Linked DNA regions of Pseudoduganella albidiflava. The protein of the gene in region 2 interacts with the protein of the main gene of each other region in a pairwise test. Links are inferred from orthologs where the notes say so. Each region holds a gene or a part of one and is shown on either strand. Other genes may lie near its edges. The genes, in order: EYF70_RS06995 and EYF70_RS05965.

What was found.
Region 1: the proteins of EYF70_RS05965 (region 2) and EYF70_RS06995 interact in binary tests that used the Escherichia coli proteins (3 or more experiments, as listed by UniProt). The link is inferred for Pseudoduganella albidiflava from one-to-one orthologs.

What each region holds. Positions count from the first base shown.
Region 1 is NZ_CP036401.1:1,631,501-1,640,087, forward strand. What follows is about bases 3,756-6,693. They hold EYF70_RS06995 (ATP-binding cassette domain-containing protein), read right to left. Parts: upstream 6,256-6,693; coding sequence 4,255-6,255; downstream 3,756-4,254. Other genes in these bases: EYF70_RS06990 (chemotaxis protein CheW), read left to right, coding at 3,756-4,184; prmB (50S ribosomal protein L3 N(5)-glutamine methyltransferase), read right to left, coding at 6,357-6,693. In the rest of the region: EYF70_RS06975 (hypothetical protein), read left to right, coding at 1-220; EYF70_RS06980 (IS1595 family transposase), read left to right, coding at 373-1,326; EYF70_RS06985 (flagellar assembly protein A), read left to right, coding at 1,596-3,470; more of EYF70_RS06990, read left to right, coding at 3,627-3,755; more of prmB, read right to left, coding at 6,694-7,241; dapE (succinyl-diaminopimelate desuccinylase), read right to left, coding at 7,281-8,414; EYF70_RS07010 (ArsC family reductase), read right to left, coding at 8,421-8,587. UniProt on the Escherichia coli protein: Genetic data indicate it may be involved in ribosome assembly or function.
Region 2 is NZ_CP036401.1:1,392,766-1,401,821, reverse strand. The notes cover bases 2,361-5,767. They hold EYF70_RS05965 (2-oxoglutarate dehydrogenase E1 component), read right to left. Parts: upstream 5,417-5,767; coding sequence 2,561-5,416; downstream 2,361-2,560. Other genes in these bases: EYF70_RS05960 (BlaI/MecI/CopY family transcriptional regulator), read left to right, coding at 5,729-5,767; odhB (2-oxoglutarate dehydrogenase complex dihydrolipoyllysine-residue succinyltransferase), read right to left, coding at 2,361-2,485. Also shown: lpdA (dihydrolipoyl dehydrogenase), read right to left, coding at 1-657; EYF70_RS05975 (PspC domain-containing protein), read right to left, coding at 659-1,015; more of odhB, read right to left, coding at 1,217-2,360; more of EYF70_RS05960, read left to right, coding at 5,768-6,124; EYF70_RS05955 (putative bifunctional diguanylate cyclase/phosphodiesterase), read left to right, coding at 6,313-8,370; EYF70_RS05950 (cation:proton antiporter), read right to left, coding at 8,577-9,056. UniProt on the Escherichia coli protein: E1 component of the 2-oxoglutarate dehydrogenase (OGDH) complex which catalyzes the decarboxylation of 2-oxoglutarate, the first step in the conversion of 2-oxoglutarate to succinyl-CoA and CO(2).

The DNA.
Region 1 (8,587 bases), 240 kb from region 2 along the record:
GCGCCGCGAACCCCGCTGGGGCAACGCCGAATCGCGCTCCCTTGAATCGCGCTCGTTCGAGGCGCGCGCCGAAGAGCAGCGCCGTCTGATGCAGGAAAGCGCCAACAACGCGGAAATGTCGCGCCGCATGAGCCGCATGACAGCCGACGAACGCCGCGACCTGCGTCGCCAGATCAATGAAGCCGGCATGGAAGTGTATTCCAACACGCCGAAGCGCTGACCCGCCGGTACGCCGGATCCCCTCCCAACGGGCCGCTCATGCAGATGAGCGGCCCGTTTTGCATGGCGCTGTGCGCGGTAATTAGGGGAACTTCCCGCCGGAATCACGGTCTGACTTCCTGTTGAGATACTTCATGTATATCAGGAGGCGACATGGGCACGGCGGATGTGCGAGTACTGATCGAAGCGTTGATGCAGCAACAGCTTTCAGAAGATCAGATCACGTTGTTGCAGCGCTTCCTGGCCAGCGTCTCGCAGCCAGGCCAATGCCATCGCCTGATCGAGGAAGCCGCCGGGAGGCCGCCATGTCCCCATTGCGGATGCCAGCGGTCCCACCGCTGCGGACAGGTCAGTGGCTTGCAGCGCTATCGGTGCGTGGCGTGCCGGCGCAGCTTCAATGCGTTGACCGGTACACCGCTGGCCCGTCTGCGCCTGCGCGACAAGTGGCTGCAATACCTGCAATGCCTGATCGAGTCGACACCCGTGCGTTCAGCGGCCAGCCGCGTGGCGGTAGCCAAGTCGACCAGCTTTCGATGGCGCCACCGTTTCATCGCCGCCTTGCTCCGGGCGCCCCGTCCGCAGCTGTCTGGCATCGTCGAGGCCGATGAAACCTACCATCTGGAATCACAGAAGGGTTCACGACACCTGGATCGGCCGCCCCGTAAACGGGGCGGCAAGGCCAGCCGGCGCGGCATCAGCAACGAGCTGGACTGCATCCTCGTGGCTCGTGACCGCAACCGGCAAACGTGTGACTTCGTGACCGGCCGCGGCCCGGTCAGCGCCGGCCAGTTGATGCAACACCTGAAGCCCGTGCTGGCGCCCGATGTCCTGCTCGTCACCGATGCCGCCAAGGCGTACCAGGCTTTCGCGAAGCAGGCCGGCATCACGCACGAAGCAATCAATGTGCGTGCCGGAATCCGAGCGCGCGGTGCAGTCCATATCCAGGGCGTCAACGGATGGCATAGCCGCTTCAAGACCTGGCTGCGCCGGTTCAATGGCGTGGCGAGCCGCTACCTGGCCAGTTACACCGGCTGGCTACGTGTGCTCGATGCCGCCGAGCTGACGGCACCGCGGCAATGGTTGCGCGTTGCCGTGGTGCCAGCCTAGGGTCGTCGGCTCCTGTCGCGCTCGGCATGCAAAAAAGTTTCGTGACCGCCGGCAAGGCTATTCAACGCGAACAGCGCCTTTTGCATTTGGTGTTTCTTTCCGTGCCTGTTGCCTGTCCTTTACCCCGCGGCGCAGCCATCAAGACAGTTCCCGGTAAGGCTTTTCCGACACACCCGGCGCCCGGCCTTGCGCCCGATCAAATCGGTCCTCGGCAGACCTTATAAATTACCCATTTGCATTTATTGACGTTGCGCAATATGGGGATGCCAGTGGAAAACAGCACGGAACTGACCGGCTTGCCAGCCGGCGAAGAGGAAGCGCCCATCGTCCAGCGCGACGATGGCGTGTGGATGCGCACCGATGTGCCGCCACCGGTCCTGCAGGCGGCGGCCGGCGACGTGTTCCTGTCCGGCGCCTGCCTGGTGGGGCTGGACTACGGCACGTTCCTGCGCATGCTGTACGGGGCCGGGCCCCAGCTGCCGGCCGCGCTGCAGGGCCAGCCGCTGGTGCGGGTCGCCGACGCCATCGTGCCGTTTCCGCCGGCCCGCCGGGCGCTCTACAAGGCCGTCAAGTATGCCGCCGGTGCCGCCGACTACCTCTTCGAACCCGTGTTCATCGATACCGGCGAAGGCGAACCGCGGCCGGCCACCCTGGTCTTCGACGAATTCGTGGCCGACATGTGGGTCAAGGGTATCCGTTTCGGCATCGATGCCGGCGCCGTGCGGGAAGGGATCTCCGCCGCAAGGCCCGGGCGCCGCGTGGTGGCGCGGCCCCTCGACCCGGTGCCGGGGCGCGATGCGGCCTTCGTCGAGGTATCGGAACACCTGCACCGCTCCAACGCACCGCGCGACCTGGGCAACGGCCGCCTCGACCTGCACACCTTCCAGAACCGCTTTCCGCAGGTGAAGGCGCAGGTGCGGCTGCTGCGCAAGGAACCGCGCACCATGGGAACGCGCGGCTTCAAGCTGACCGGCGTGCCGGTGGAAGCGGCCCCCGGCAAGGATCTCGAACTGACCCGCGTGGCTGGCGACGGCACCGTGATCGAGCACGCCGACGGCCACGACTACCTGGTGTCCGCCGTCGAAGGTTTCATCAATGTCGACACGAAGAGCGGTCGCCTGTCGATCGGGCAGAAGATCATCAGCCGCGACGGCGTCAGCGTGCGCACCACCGGCAACCTGCAACTGAGCGGCGACTACGAGGAATTCGGCGAGGTGCAGGAAAACCGCGTCGTCGAAGGCGGCAGCATCACGATCCACGGCGACGTGTTCGGCCGCATCGCATCGCGTGGCGGCACCGTGCACCTCAAGCGCAACCTGATGGGTGGCACCATCGTCAATGCCGCCGGCGCGATCCGTGTCGGCGGCACGGCGTCGAACGCGGTCCTGCAGGCGAAGGGCGGCGAGATCACGGTGCGCAAGGCGCAGAACTGCGTGATCACCGCGGCCAGGGTCACCATCGGCGAGGCGGCCAATTGCGAGATCCTTGCCGACGAAGTGGCGATCGGCAGCGCCAGCGGTTGCGCGGTGGCCGGCCGCAACATGACGCTTTCCGGCGCCGGACCCCGCAAGGGCAGCGAGATGCTGCTGTTCGCGCTGGTGCCCGATACGCGGCGCTACGACGAGGCCATCGCCGATCTGGCGGCCCGCGCCAGCGACTGCGCGGCGCAGGCCAGCGCGCACCGCGCCGCGTCCGACGCCATCGCCGTCCGGCAGGAAGTGCGCAGCTACCTGGCGCTGTCCGCCCACGTGCGCGCGAAGCAGGTCACGCTCACCGCCGCCCAGCAGGCGCTGTACAAGAAGATGGCCGGACAGGTCGAGCCGGCGCTGACCGAGCTTGCCCAGCTGTTGCGAGCCAGCAACGCCGCACGCGCCCGGCACGACGCATTCCAGGAGCAGCTGGAAACGGCACGCCGGCGCCGCAGCGAGATCGCCATCCCGGCCTCGTGCAAGGTCAAGCGCGTCGATGGCGACACGGTCCTGCGCACCATGCTGTACCACCCGGACGCCGGGCCGCCCTATGAGCTGGCGCCGAAGGACATCAAGGAACGACTGAGGGCGGCGCCCTGGAACCATGCGCCGGTGCTGCACGCGGCCGAGGGGCCGATCGAGTGGTCGTCGGTGCAGTCATCATCGGCGCAGTAATGATCGACGCAATAATCATCGACGCCATGAGACAAGCAGGAGCCCCGTTGCGAATAATCCTAACAGGAAACATTGAGCGTTCTCAACGCGGTCACTCGAGGCGACCTTAGCATGGAACTTGCCTGAATTTACCGCAAGACGGATGAAAGGATTACCATGCAACCCCAACACATAACGGCGGCGGACAAGGCGCCGCAAGCGCTGAAGGGCCGCGAAGCGCCGAAGCAGGATGGCGGCGCGCAAGGCGATGCCGAGGCGCGGCAGTACCTGACTTTCCGCCTCGGTGGACTGGAATACGCACTGGACTACCGCAACGTGCAGGAGCTGCGGCCGTTGCGGGCACTGGAGCGCTTCGCGGCGGACGGTGAAATCATCAGCGGCGTGGCTGTCTCGCGCGGCGTCATCATGCCGATCGTCGACATGCGCATCGCCTTCGCCCCGCGGCCGCCGGTGCACGATCCGCGCACCGACGTGATCATCCTGAAGCTGTCCACCTGCGTGATGGGCATGGTGACCGACGGCGTGACCGACCTCGTCACCCTGGCCAGCGGCGATATCCGGCCGATTCCGAACCTGGATGCGCAAGCCAGCCTGAATGTCGATTACCTGCTGGGAATCGCCCACGCCGGCCAGCGCCGGCTGATCGTCGTCGACATCGACAAGCTGATGGCCATCCGCCGCGCCAGCGACGACAGGCTGGACGCCGCCGCGTGACGGGGGCGGTGAAAATAAGCGCCGCCCGAGGGCGGCGCTTTTCTCATGCCACGCGGGCCGCGCGGTGCGGTCAGGCGGCCAGCGCTTCGAGCTGTTCCTGCAAGCCCAGCCACTCTTCTTCCAGCTGCGCCAGGTCTTTCGCATAGAACGCCTGGTCCGCCAGCAGCGTCTTCAGCTTCGGCTTGTTGGCCGCCTCGTAGATCGCCGGATCCTGCAACTGCGCATCGACTTCCGCCTTCTGCCCATTGCGCTTGGCGATCTGTTCTTCCAGCCGCTTGATCTTGTTCTCGATCGGCTTGCGTTGCGCGGCCAGGCGCTGGCGCTGTTCCGCTTCCAGGCGCTTCTGCTCGCGCTTGTCGACGGCCGGCGCGGCCGGTGGCGGCGCCACCGGCGACGTGGAGGGATAAGCCGTCTTGTGTTCCTTGCCGGCGGCCGGCAGCACGTCGGTGCCCTTGCCCAGCTTGGTCTTGAACAGCCAGTCCTTGTAGTCGTCCAGGTCGCCGTCGAACGGCTGCAGCATGCCGTCGGCCACGATGATGAACTGGTCGGTCGTCGCCCGCAGCAAGTGGCGGTCGTGCGATACCACCACCAGCGTGCCTTCGAACTGGGCCAGCGCTTCCGTCAGCGCTTCGCGCGTTTCCAGGTCCAGGTGGTTGGTTGGTTCATCGAGCAGCAGCAGGTTCGGGCGCTGCCACACGATCAGCGCCAGCGCCAGGCGCGCCTTCTCGCCACCGGAGAACGGCGCGATCGGGCTGGTCACCATGGTGCCCGGGAAATTGAAGCCGCCCAGGAAGTTGCGCAGCTCCTGTTCGCGCACCGTCGGCGCGATCTTTGCCAGGTGCCACAGCGGCGACTCATCGTGCCGCAGCATCTCCACCTGGTGCTGGGCGAAGTAGCCGATGATCAGCCCCTTGCCCGTGGTCGCGGTGCCGGCCAGCGGCGCCAGCTCGCCCGCAACGGTCTTGATCAGCGTCGACTTGCCGGCGCCGTTCACGCCGAGCAGGCCGATGCGCTGGCCCGTCTGCAGGCTGAAGTTGATGCCGTGGACGATGGTCTTTTCCTTGACCTCGTAGGTGGCCGGATCCTCGCTGCGGTAGCCGGCATCCACGTCTTCCAGCACCAGCAGCGGATTCGGCGCGGACAGCGGCTCGCGGAATTCAAACGAGAACTCGGCGGCGGCGCGCAGCGGCGCCAGCTCTTCCATCTTGGCCAGCGCCTTCATGCGGCTCTGTGCCTGCCTTGCCTTCGATGCCTTGGCCTTGAAGCGCTCGATGAACGATTCCAGGTGGGCCTTCTTGCGCGCCTGCTTCTCGGCGGTGCCCGCCATCAGCACCATCTGCGCGGCGCGCTGGCGCTCGAAACTGGAGTAATTGCCGGAGTAGCGCTTCAGCTTGCGGTCGTCGATATGCACGATCACGTTGACGATCTCGTCGAGGAAATCGCGGTCGTGCGAAATGATGATCAGCGTGCCGGCATAGCGCTTCAGCCAGTCCTCGAGCCAGATGATGGCATCCAGGTCCAGGTGGTTGGTCGGTTCATCGAGCAGCAGCAGGTCGGAAGGGCACATCAGCGCCTGGGCCAGGTTCAGGCGCATGCGCCAGCCGCCGGAGAAGCTGGCCACCGGCTGCTGCATCTGGTCCAGCGTGAAGCCCAGGCCCAGCAGCAGCTGTTCGCCGCGCGACTGCACCGTGTAGGCATCCGCATCGGCCAGCGCCACGTGCACATTGCCCAGCTCCAGGCCCTGCTCGGCGGAGTCGGGCAGCGCTTCCAGCCGCTCCAGCTCGGCCTGCAGCTTGCGCAGGTTGACGTCGCCATCGATCGCGTAGTCGAGCGCGTTGCGCTGCAGCGGCGGCGTTTCCTGCGCCACGTAGGCCATGCGCCACCTGGCGGGGAAATCGATGTTGCCCTGGTCCGGATGCAGCTCGTTGCGCAGCATCGCGAACAGGCTGGACTTGCCGGCGCCGTTGGCGCCGATCAGGCCGATCTTGTCGCCGGGGTTCAGCGTCAGGTCGACGTTTTCCAGCAGCGGCTTCACGCCGCGCATCAGGCTTACTTGTTCGAGACGAATCATTCTAGATTTTCAAAGCTTCAATTGGTCGGTGGTCGGGAAGACCCCGGTGTCCGGCCTGCGCCCATGGGGCAGGCAGGATCGTTCGCATGTACGGAAGTCGATTAAAGCTTCAACTGGTCGGCGGTCAGCAGGAAAACCATGTCATCGCCCTGGCTGGTGGTCAGCCATGTCAGGCCCATGTCGCCGAAGGCCGCTTCCGCGAACGCCTTCTCGTTGCCGATCTCGACGATCAGCAAGCCGTCGTCCGTGAGCCGTTCGGCGGCGCCGGCCACGATGCGGCGCACCAGGTCCATGCCGTCGACGCCGCCGTCCAGCGCGATCTGCGGCTCGTGGCGGTATTCCTGCGGCAGCCGCGCCATCGAACCGGAGTTCACGTAGGGCGGGTTGGTGACGATCAGGTCGTATTTTTTCAGCGGCACGCTGGCATACAGGTCCGACTGGATCAGGTTCACGCGGTCCGCCAGCTGGTACGTCTCGACATTGCGGCGCGCCACTTCCAGCGCATCCGGCGAAATGTCGACGGCATCGACCTGGGCGTCCGGGAACGCGTCGGCCATCATGATCGCCAGGCAGCCGGAGCCGGTGCACAATTCCAGCACGTTGGCCACGCCTTCCGGGTTGTTGACCCAAGGCGCGAAGTAATCGGGGATCAGTTCGGCGATGTAGGAGCGCGGCACGATGGTGCGCTCGTCCACGTAGAACTGGTAAGTGCCCAGCCACGCCTCGTTGGTGATGTAGGCGGCCGGCACGCGCTCGGTGGCGCGGCGTTCGATCACGTCCAGCACGCGCTGGATTTCCTCCGGCAGCAGGCGCGCGTCCAGGAAGGGATCGAGCTTGTCCAGCGGCAGCTTGAGCGTGTGCAGGAGCAGGTAGGCCGCCTCGTCGAAGGCCTCGGCGCTGCCGTGGCCGAAGAACAGCTTTTCCGTGTTGAAGCGGGTGGTCGCGTAGCGCAGCAGGTCGCGCGGCGTGGCAAAGATGGTCGTCATGGTAGGTTCTTCCTTTATGCCGGAGCTCGGGCGAGCAGGTCAGGTGAGCAGGTTTTCAAGCGTGCGGCGATAGATGTTCTTCAGCGGATCGATGAAGCGCACTTCGACATGCTCGTCGATCTTGTGGATGCTGCCGTTCGGCGGGCCGAATTCGATCACCTGGGGGCAGATCTGCGCGATGAAGCGGCCGTCGGACGTGCCGCCCGTGGTCGACAGTTCCGTCTCGATGCCGGTCTCGCTCCTGATCGCCTCGCAGAGCGCCGTCGACAGCGTGCCGCGCGGCGTCAGGAACGGGTAGCCGGAAATGGTCCATTTCAGGTCGTACTCGAGGCCGTGCCGGTCGAGGATCGCATGGACCCGCTGCTGCAGGCCTTCGGCCGTGCTGGCGGTCGAGAAGCGGAAGTTGAAGTCGATCACCATCTGGCCGGGGATCACGTTGTTCGCGCCGGTGCCGGCCTTCACGTTCGACATCTGCCACGACGTAGGCAGATAGTACTCGTTGCCTTCGTCCCACACCTCGGCCACCAGGTCGGCCAGCGCCGGCGCGGCCTGGTGGATCGGGTTCCTGGCCAGTTGCGGATAGGCGATGTGGCCCTGGATGCCCTTGATCGTCAGGCAGCCGGACATCGAACCACGGCGGCCGTTCTTGATCATGTCGCCCAGCTGCGCGCTGGAGGTGGGTTCGCCGACCACGCAGTAGTCGATCGCTTCGCCGCGCTCCTTGAGCTTGTTGCAGACGATGACGGTGCCGTCGGTGGCCGGACCTTCCTCGTCGCTGGTCAGCAGGAAGGCGATCGAACCCTTGTGGTCCGGATGGGCGGCGATGAATTCCTCGCAGGCCACCACCATCGCGGCGATCGACGTCTTCATGTCCGCCGCGCCGCGGCCATACAGCTTGCCGTCGCGGATGGTGGGGAAGAACGGTTCCGACGTCCATTGCTCGACCGGGCCGGTCGGCACCACGTCGGTGTGGCCGGCGAACACGAACACCGGCTGTTCGGTGCCGCGGCGCGCCCACAGGTTCGTCACGTCGCCGGAAACGATCGTCTCGCAACGGAAACCGAGCGGCTCGAGCAGGGCGATCAGCTGCTCCTGGCAGCCTTTGTCCTCGGGGGTGACGGATGAGCGGCCGATCAGTTTTTCAGTCAGCGCGAGGGTACGGGATTCGGTCATGGCGTTTTAATGGTTGAAGATCTCGGCATACTGCTCCGGCTTGAATCCCACGTGGCACGTGGTGGCGGTTTGCAGCACGGGGCGCTTGATCACGGACGGGTTTTCCAGCATCAGCGCGGTGGCGCTGGCCGCATCCAGCACGGCGGCCTTGCGCTCGTCCGGCAGGCCGCGCC
Region 2 (9,056 bases):
GGTCGGCAGGCCTTCCAGCACGGTCACGTCGGAACCCAGGCGGCGCCACACGGAACCCATTTCCAGGCCGATCACGCCGGCGCCGATCACGCCCAGCTTGGCCGGCACTTCCTCGATGGCCAGCGCGCCCGTGTTCGACAGGATCAGCTTTTCATCGAACGGTGCGCCCGGCAGTGCGCGCGCGTTGGAACCGGTCGCCACGATCACCTGCTTGCCGGTGATGGTCTCGGTAGTCGGGCCGGAGATCTCGATCGGATAGCCCTCGGCACCGGCTGCGCCGCCGAATGCGCCGCGGCCGTGGAAGAAGGTCACCTTGTTTTTCTTGAACAGGTACAGGATGCCGTCGTTGTTCTGCTTCACGACGCCGTTCTTGCGCTTGAGCATCTGGCCCAGGTTCAGCGCCAGGCCGGACACTTCGATGCCGTGCTCCTTGAACGCGTGGCCGGCATGCTCGAAGTGCTCGGACGATTGCAGCAGTGCCTTGGACGGAATGCAGCCGACGTTGGTGCAGGTGCCGCCCGGTGCCGGGCCGCCTTTTTCATTGGCCCATTCATCGATACATGCCACCGAAAAGCCCAGCTGCGCCGCGCGGATTGCCGCGATATAGCCGCCGGGGCCGGCACCGATCACCACTACGTCGAATTGTTTAGTACTCATGTCATTTTCCAATTATGTCGCCGCCGGGAAGAGGTTCTTCCTCCGGGACGAATATCCACAACAGAATGTAAATCACCAGCCCGAAGCCGAACGAGATCGTGAACAGCACGAACACGAGGCGCCAGATCCATGCATCGACACCGGAAGCGCGTCCCAGCCCGCCGCACACGCCGCCCAGCCAGCGGTTGACGCGCGAGCGCCGCAGCCTGGAAAACTCGCTGGCCAGGTCGCCGTCGCCGGCCGGCTGGCCGGGCGCGCCGTCCAGCAGCCGTTCCTTGGCACGCGCGAATTCCGCGTCGGTCAGCGCACCGGCCTGGTGGAGTTCGTGCAGGCGGCGGATTTCGTCGGAGATGGTCATTGTCGGCTCCCAAGGTGCGACGTTGGCTGCCGAGGTCTCGGGGCCTGCCCCCGGGTACCTGGGGACTGCCTCCGGTTTTGCCAATGCCTCGTTAGCGTCGGCATGAAAACCGGTGTCCGACACCTGAAGGTGTCCGACACCGGCTCCGTCCAGCCGCGAGGCCGAACGGACGCCGGTGATTTACCTACTCTTCGATACCGATTACAGGTCCAGCAGCAGGCGCGCCGGATCTTCCAGCGCTTCCTTCATCGCCACCAGGCCCAGCACGGCTTCGCGGCCGTCGATGATACGGTGGTCGTACGACATCGCCAGGTAGTTCATCGGGCGGATCACGATCTGGCCATCCTCCACCACGGCGCGGTCCTTGGTCGCGTGCACGCCCAGGATCGCCGACTGCGGCGGGTTGATGATCGGGGTCGACAGCATGGAGCCGAAGGTACCGCCGTTCGAGATCGAGAACGTGCCGCCGGTCAGGTCGTCCAGCGTCAGCTTGCCTTCCTTGGCTTTCTGGCCGAATTCGCCGATCTTCTTCTCGATCTCGGCGATCGTCATCTGGTCGGCGTTGCGCAGGATCGGCACCACCAGGCCGCGCGGCGAGCCGACGGCGATACCGATGTCGAAGTAGCCGTGGTAGACGATGTCGTTACCGTCGACCGAAGCGTTCAGGATCGGGTACTTCTTCAGGGCGGCCACGGCGGCCTTGACGAAGAACGACATGAAGCCCAGCTTGACGCCGTGCTCTTTCTCGAACTTGTCCTTGTACTTGTTGCGCAGGTCCATCACCGGCTTCATGTTCACCTCGTTGAAGGTGGTCAGGATGGCGTTGGTGGATTGCGATTCGACCAGGCGCTCGGCGATACGGGCGCGCAGGCGGCTCATCGGCACGCGCTCTTCCGGACGGTCGCCCAGGTTCAGGCTGACCGGTGCGGCGATCTTCTGCAGCGCGGGCTTGGCGGCGGCTGGCGCGGCGGCCGGTGCCGGCGCGGCGGCAGGCTTGGCGGAAGCGGCCAGGGCATCGCCCTTGGTCACGCGGCCATCCTTGCCGGAGCCGGACACGTCGGTCGCGGACAGGCCTTTTTCGGACAGGATCTTGGCGGCGGCCGGCATGGCCACGTCGCCTTTCGCGCCACCGGTGGCGGGCGCAGCGGCTGCGGCGGGCGCCGGGGTCGGTGCGGCTTCGGCGGCGACCGGTGCGGCGGAAACAGGGATCGGCGATACCTTGGCAGTGGCTTCGGTGTCGATGATGGCGATCACTTGGTCGGCCACCACGGTGGCGCCGTCGTTCTGAATGATCTGCACGATCACGCCGGCGCTTGGTGCCGGCAGTTCCAGGACCACTTTGTCGGTTTCGATGTCGATCAGGTTTTCATCGCGTGCAACGGTGTCGCCGACGCGCTTGTGCCAGGCCAGCAGGGTCGCTTCGGCGACGGATTCCGACAGCTGAGGAACTTTGACTTCGATTTGTGCCATGTTGTTGTTACTCCGTGAATTCGATAGATGCGTTGCTGCCGCGCGGCCCTCGAAGGGCCGCGCGGCGTACTGTGCTTACTTGGTCAGGATGAAGCCCTTCAGCTTCGAGAACGCCGTTTCCAGCAGTTCTTTCTGCTGGGCGTAGTGCTTGTCGTAGTAGCCGACAGCCGGCGACGCGGAGGCTGGGCGGCCGGCGTACGCCAGGCGCTGGCCCGCTTCCATGGACTCGAAGATGTTGTGCTGGATCTGGAACCATGGACCCTGGTTCTGCGGCTCGTCCTGCGCCCACACCACTTCGGTCAGTGCCGGGAACTTCTTCAGTTCGGCGGCGAACGCCTTGTGCGGGAACGGGTACAGCTGTTCGACACGGATGATGGCCGTATCGGTCTGGCCGCGGGTCTTGCGGGCATTGGCCAGGTCGTAATACACCTTGCCGGAGCAGGCGATCACGCGCTTGACCTTCTTCGCATCGATCTTGTCGTCGGTCTCGCCGATCACGGTCTGGAACGCACCCTTGGCCAGGTCGGACAGCGGCGAACCGGCATCCTTGTTGCGCAGCAGCGATTTCGGGGTCATCACGACCAGCGGCTTGCGGAACTGGCGCACCATCTGGCGGCGCAGCAGGTGGAAGATCTGCGCGGCCGTGGTCGGCTGCACCACCTGCATGTTGTTCTCTGCGCACAGCTGCAGGAAGCGCTCAGGGCGGGCGGACGAGTGTTCCGGACCCTGGCCTTCGTAGCCGTGCGGCAGCAGCATCACCAGGCCGGAGGCGCGGCCCCACTTCACTTCGCCGGAGCTGATGAACTGGTCGATCACCACCTGGGCACCGTTGACGAAGTCGCCGAACTGGGCTTCCCAGATCGTCAGCGTGTTCGGCTCGGCGGTCGAGTAGCCGTATTCGAAGCCCAGCACCGCTTCTTCCGACAGCACGGAGTCGATGACGGTGAACGGTGCCTGGTTTTCGGAGATGTTCTGCAGCGGCACGTAGGTGCCGGCATCCCAGCGCTCGCGGTTCTGGTCGTGCAGCACGGCGTGGCGGTGCGTGAACGTGCCGCGGCCGGCATCCTGGCCGGTCAGGCGCACGGCGTAGCCGGACGATACCAGCGACGCGTAGGCCAGGTGTTCGCCCATGCCCCAGTCCAGGTTCAGTTCACCTTTACCCATGTTGGCGCGGTCGGCCAGCACTTTTTCCACCAGCGAGTGCACCTTGAAGCCTTCCGGCACCGTGGTGATGCGGCCGGCCAGGCGCTTCAGTTCCGTCAGCGGCACGGCGGTGTCGGCCGCGTCGGTCCACTTGCGGTTCAGGAACGGCAGCCAGTCGACGGCGAACTTGTTCTTGAAGTTCGAGATGACCGGATCGACGGTGTGCTTGCCGGCGTCCATCGCATTGCGGTACGCGGCCACCATCTGGTCGCCGCCGTCGGCCGGGATCACGCCCTGGGCCGCCAGCTTGTCGGCGTACAGGCGGCGGGTGCCAGGGTGTTGCGCGATCTTCTTGTACATCAGCGGCTGCGTCAGCGCCGGGGTATCCTGCTCGTTGTGACCCAGCTTGCGGTAGCAGATAATGTCGACGACGATGTCTTTCTGGAACTGCGCGCGGTAGTCCAGCGCGATCTGCGAAGCCAGCACGACCGCTTCAGGATCGTCCGCGTTCACGTGCAGCACCGGTGCCTCGATCATCTTCACGACGTCGGAGCAATAGATCGTCGAACGCGCGTCGCGCGGGTCGGACGTGGTGAAGCCGATCTGGTTGTTGATCACGATGTGCACCGTGCCGCCCGTGCCGTAGCCGCGGGTCTGCGCCAGGTTCAGCGTTTCCATCACCACGCCCTGGCCGGCGAATGCCGCGTCGCCGTGCACCAGGATCGGCAGCACTTGCGCGCCTTGCGTATCGCCGCGGCGGTCCATGCGCGCCTTGACGGAACCTTCGACCACCGGGTTGACGATTTCCAGGTGCGACGGGTTGAACGCCAGCGACAGGTGGACCGGGCCACCGGCGGTGGAGATGTCCGACGAGAAGCCCTGGTGGTATTTCACGTCGCCGGCCGGCAGGTCGTCGCCATGCTTGCCTTCGAATTCTTCGAACAGGTCCTTCGGTGCCTTGCCCAGGGTGTTGACCAGCACGTTCAGGCGGCCGCGGTGGGCCATGCCGATGACGATTTCCTGCACGCCCTTTTCGCCGGCGCGCTGGATGATCTCATCCATCGAGGCGATGAACGTTTCGCCGCCTTCCAGCGAGAAGCGTTTCTGGCCCACGTACTTGGTGTGCAGGTAGCGCTCGAGGCCTTCGGCGGCCGTCAGGCGTTCCAGGATGTGCTTTTTCTTTTCGGCCGTGAAGTTCGGCGTCGAGCGGATCGACTCCAGGCGCTCCTGCAGCCAGCGCTTCTCGGCCGGGTCGGAAATGTACATGAACTCCGCGCCGATCGAACGGGTGTACGTTTCGCGCAGGTAGTTCAGCAGGTCGCGCAGCGATGCGGTTTCCGGACCGAAATAGGTGTTGCTGATGTTGAACACGGTGTCCATGTCCGCGTCGGTGAAACCGTACGAGGTCGGATCCAGTTCCGGGATCGCCGGGCGCTCCTGGCGCTGCAGCGGATCGAGGTTGGCCCAGCGAGAGCCCAGGTAGCGGTAGGCTGCGATCAGCTGGGTGGCGGCCACGCGCTTGCGGCCCATCTCGGCGTCCGCCGTCGCGGTCACGGTGCGGATCGGGCCGGCTTTCGCACGCTCGGCGAACGAAGCGATCACGGAGGAGTGGTTGACGTCGGGTTTGTTCGAGCCGTCGACGGCAGGCACGTGCTGCATCGCGTCGAAATAAGCGCGCCAATTGTCGGGCACGGAGCCCGGGTTTTCCAGGTACGCTTCGTAGAGTTCCTCTACGTACGGCGCATTCCCACCAAACAGGTAGGAGTTGGACGTCTGTTGCTGCATCATTCTTGCTCACCTTTCTTCGCGCTTCGCGAGTATGGGGCGGGTTATACAAACCTTCCGCGACACGGCCTGACCGGTTAGCGGATCGCACATCAAGTTGTGGGGGAAGGACCTCTTTGGTTGCCCGAAAGACAATTTACTTCCAAGCTTCCAGAAATAGCCACTTAGGATAGCACGCTGCCTTGAGATGCAACAACCACCATTGAGTTAATTGGACACTTCTTTCCGGGGGAAACCCGCGGCTTCGGGCCGGCTCCGGTAGACATCCCTTTCTAGATCATTTATTCTACTTCCGGATCCCCCAGGAAGACCGCCATGAGCACGCCCCACACCAAGCAGCCCCGCCCCACCCCCGCCGAACTGGAGATGCTGCGCCTGCTGTATGCGCTGGGCCCGGCCACGGCGAAGCAGGTGCACGCGGCGGCCCTCGATGGCCGTCCCGAGCTGACCTATGCCAACGTGCTGCGGCTGCTCCAGGTCATGCACGGCAAGGGCCTCGTCACACGCGACGAGAGTGCGCGTGCCCATGTGTACGCGCCCGCCGAGGAACAGGATCGCCTGCAGACCCACCTGCTGAAGGACCTGATCCAGAAGGCGTTTGCCGGCTCCGGCAAGGCGCTGGTACTGGCGGCGCTGCGCGGCGGCCACGTCTCGGCCCGCGAGCGCGCCGAGATTTCCGCGCTGCTGGACGAAGAGCGGCTTCCAGACTGAAACTCTTGCTCATCCATGCGCGGCAACCGCGCGTCACATTTTTGTAATTTCATCCATACTTTAGTCACGTTGTTTAAATGGCAGCGTGCCGGCGCGCGGCCATGTTTTCCAGTGTGATTGCCGGCATCCGACAGCACGCAGGCTCGGCAATAACGCGGTAATAACAACAAGTACTTCGGGGAGATCGCATGGAAAGCGCGGCAGCGCTCGTCGGTAATCTGCCATTACGGGACGTCATCGACCTGCTGGCCGGGACTTTCTATGTAATGGACGAGTCCGGCTACTTTGTCTTATGGAACCGTCAACTCGAGCAGGTGACCGGGCTGTCGGCCGAGCGCCTGCGCTCGATCCACATGCTCGAGCTGTTCGAGCCGGACATGCGCGCCCGGGTCGCGCGCGCATTCTGCGCCGTGTTCCAGAGCGACGAGCGGGTGCAGGTGGAAGCGCGGGTGCGTAACGCCAATGGCGGCACCACGCCTTTCCTGTTCGTCGGTTCGCGGCTGTCGATCGTCGGCGACGGCCGCTACCTGTGCGGCATGGGTGTCGACCTGACGCGGCATTATCGCCAGCGCGACAAGCTCGAACTGTTCGAGCGTGCGCTGATGGCCGCCAACAACGGCATCGTCATCACGCGCCATGAAGGGCGCGACAATCCGATCGAGTACGTCAACCCGGCGTTCGAGCGCATCAGCGGCTATGCCGCCGTGGAAGCCATCAACCACGATTCGCGCTTCATGGCCGCGCACGGCATGGACGACGACCAGCGCACCTACCTCGCGAATGCGATCGCGGAACACCGCACCGCCACCGTGGTCTTCCGCAACAAGCGCAAGAGCGGCGAGCTGTTCTGGAACCACCTGTCGGTCACGCCGGTGCGCGACGCGGGCGGCCATGTCACGCATTTCATCGGCATCATCGAGGACATCACCTCCCTGAAGCAGCGCACGGCCCAGCTCGAACACCTGGTCACGCACGATCCGCTGACCGGGCTGGCGAACCGCCTGCTGCTGCGCGACCGGCTCGAGCACGCGGTGCAGGCGGCCCAGCGCAACCAGGAAAAGGTGGCCGTGATCCTGATGGACTTGAACAAGTTCAAGGAAATCAACGACACGATGGGCCATTCGGCCGGCGACCAGGTACTCAAATGCGTCGCCCAGCGCCTGCAATCGGCGCTGCGCGAATCGGACACGGTGGCGCGCCTGGGCGGCGATGAATTCGTGATGGTGCTGGCGGCGCAGCCCAACATGCGCTACACGCTGAAGATGATCGAGCGGATCCGGCGCGCGATGGCGCCGGAAATGGACATCGACGGCCGCATGCTGTCGGTGGGCGCCAGCATGGGCGTGGCGGTCTGGCCGGACGACGGCCGAACGCCGGGCGAGCTGCTGCAGGCGGCCGATACGGCGATGTACGAGGGCAAGCACGGCGGACCGGATGCCGTGCACTTCTATTCGCGCGGCATGGCGGACAACTCGGCCGCCCGCCAGCGCATGGAAGTGGCACTGCGCGAAGCGCTGGAACGGGATGATCTCTACCTGCTGTTCCAGCCGCACGTGGCCGTCGACAGCGGCAAGATCCTGGGCGTGGAGGCGCTGCTGCGCTGGCGCCACCCGGAACGGGGCGAGCTGCTGCCGGCCGACTTCCTGCCCGACGCGGAGGAAAGCGGCCTGATCGTGCTGCTCGGGCGGCGCGTGCTGGAAGACGTGTGCTCCACGCTGCGCCGGCTGGCCGAACTGGGCTTTCCGGACCTGCCGATTTCCATCAACACATCGTCGCGCGAGTTTTCCCAGCGCGACTACCTGCCCCACATCGCCAGGCGCGTGGCGCACCACGGCGTGAACCCGGCCAGCCTCACGTTGGAAATGCGCGAGGAACAATTGATGAACAACCCGGAACAGGCCACGCGGCTGGCCAATGGCCTGCAGGAACTGGGCATCCGCCTGTCTGTGGATGAATTCGGCGCCGGCATGAACAACCTGTTCTGCCTGCGCCAGCTTCCCGTCAGCCAGTTGAAGATGACGCGCCAGCGCGTGCAGGAAATCGACGGCATCCCCGGCAGCGGCGCGCTGGCCAAGACCATGCTCGACATCGGCAACAACCTCAACATCCGCGTGGTGGCCACCGGTGTCGAAACGCGCGACCAGCACGACTTCCTGGCCGCCAACGGCTGCACCAGCGTGCAGGGCAACTACATCAGCCAGCCGATGACGCGGCCCGCGCTGGAGGAATGGCTGGCGGCGCATTGAGCGGGAGGGGCCGCAGGAAAAGCCGACGGCATCCCCTTGGCTCAGCCGACGGCGTCCCCTGGGGTCAGACCCCCGATCCCGCAAACGACGAGGTCACTGCCAGCGGCGTTGGGGGTCTGACCCCGGCCTCTGCCGCTGGGTGTGACACCGGCCTCTGCCGCTGGGGCTGAACCCGGTTCCCGCCACTGGGGCGGACACGGCAAGCCTCAAGCCGGCTTCAAGATCAGCTGCACCGCCGCCCGCAGCTTCGGATACACCGCCGGCACCGTCAGCATCGTGCTCCCCACGGCCATCAGCAACAGCGCCGTGAAGGTCTCGCTGGAAATGATGCCCTTGTCGAGCAGGATATTGGCGAAGATGATCATCACCAGCCCCTTGGTCTGCAGCAGCCAGCCGATCACCGAGGATTCGGTGCGGCTCCAGCCCAGCAGTTTGCCGGCCGCGTGGGCGCCGGCCAGCTTGCCGGCGGTGGATGCCAGCAACAGCACGCCGGCGGCAACGAACACGGCATAGCCGCCCACCGCCCAGTTGGTGCGCAAGCCCGTGCTGAGGAAGTACACCGGCATCAGCGTCAGCAGCAGCACCTGGCGCATCTTGTCCAGCTTTTCCTCGCCGAACCACTCGGCATCCATCACGGCGCCGGCCAGGTACGCACCGACCATGAAGTGCAGGCCCGCCCAGTCGGC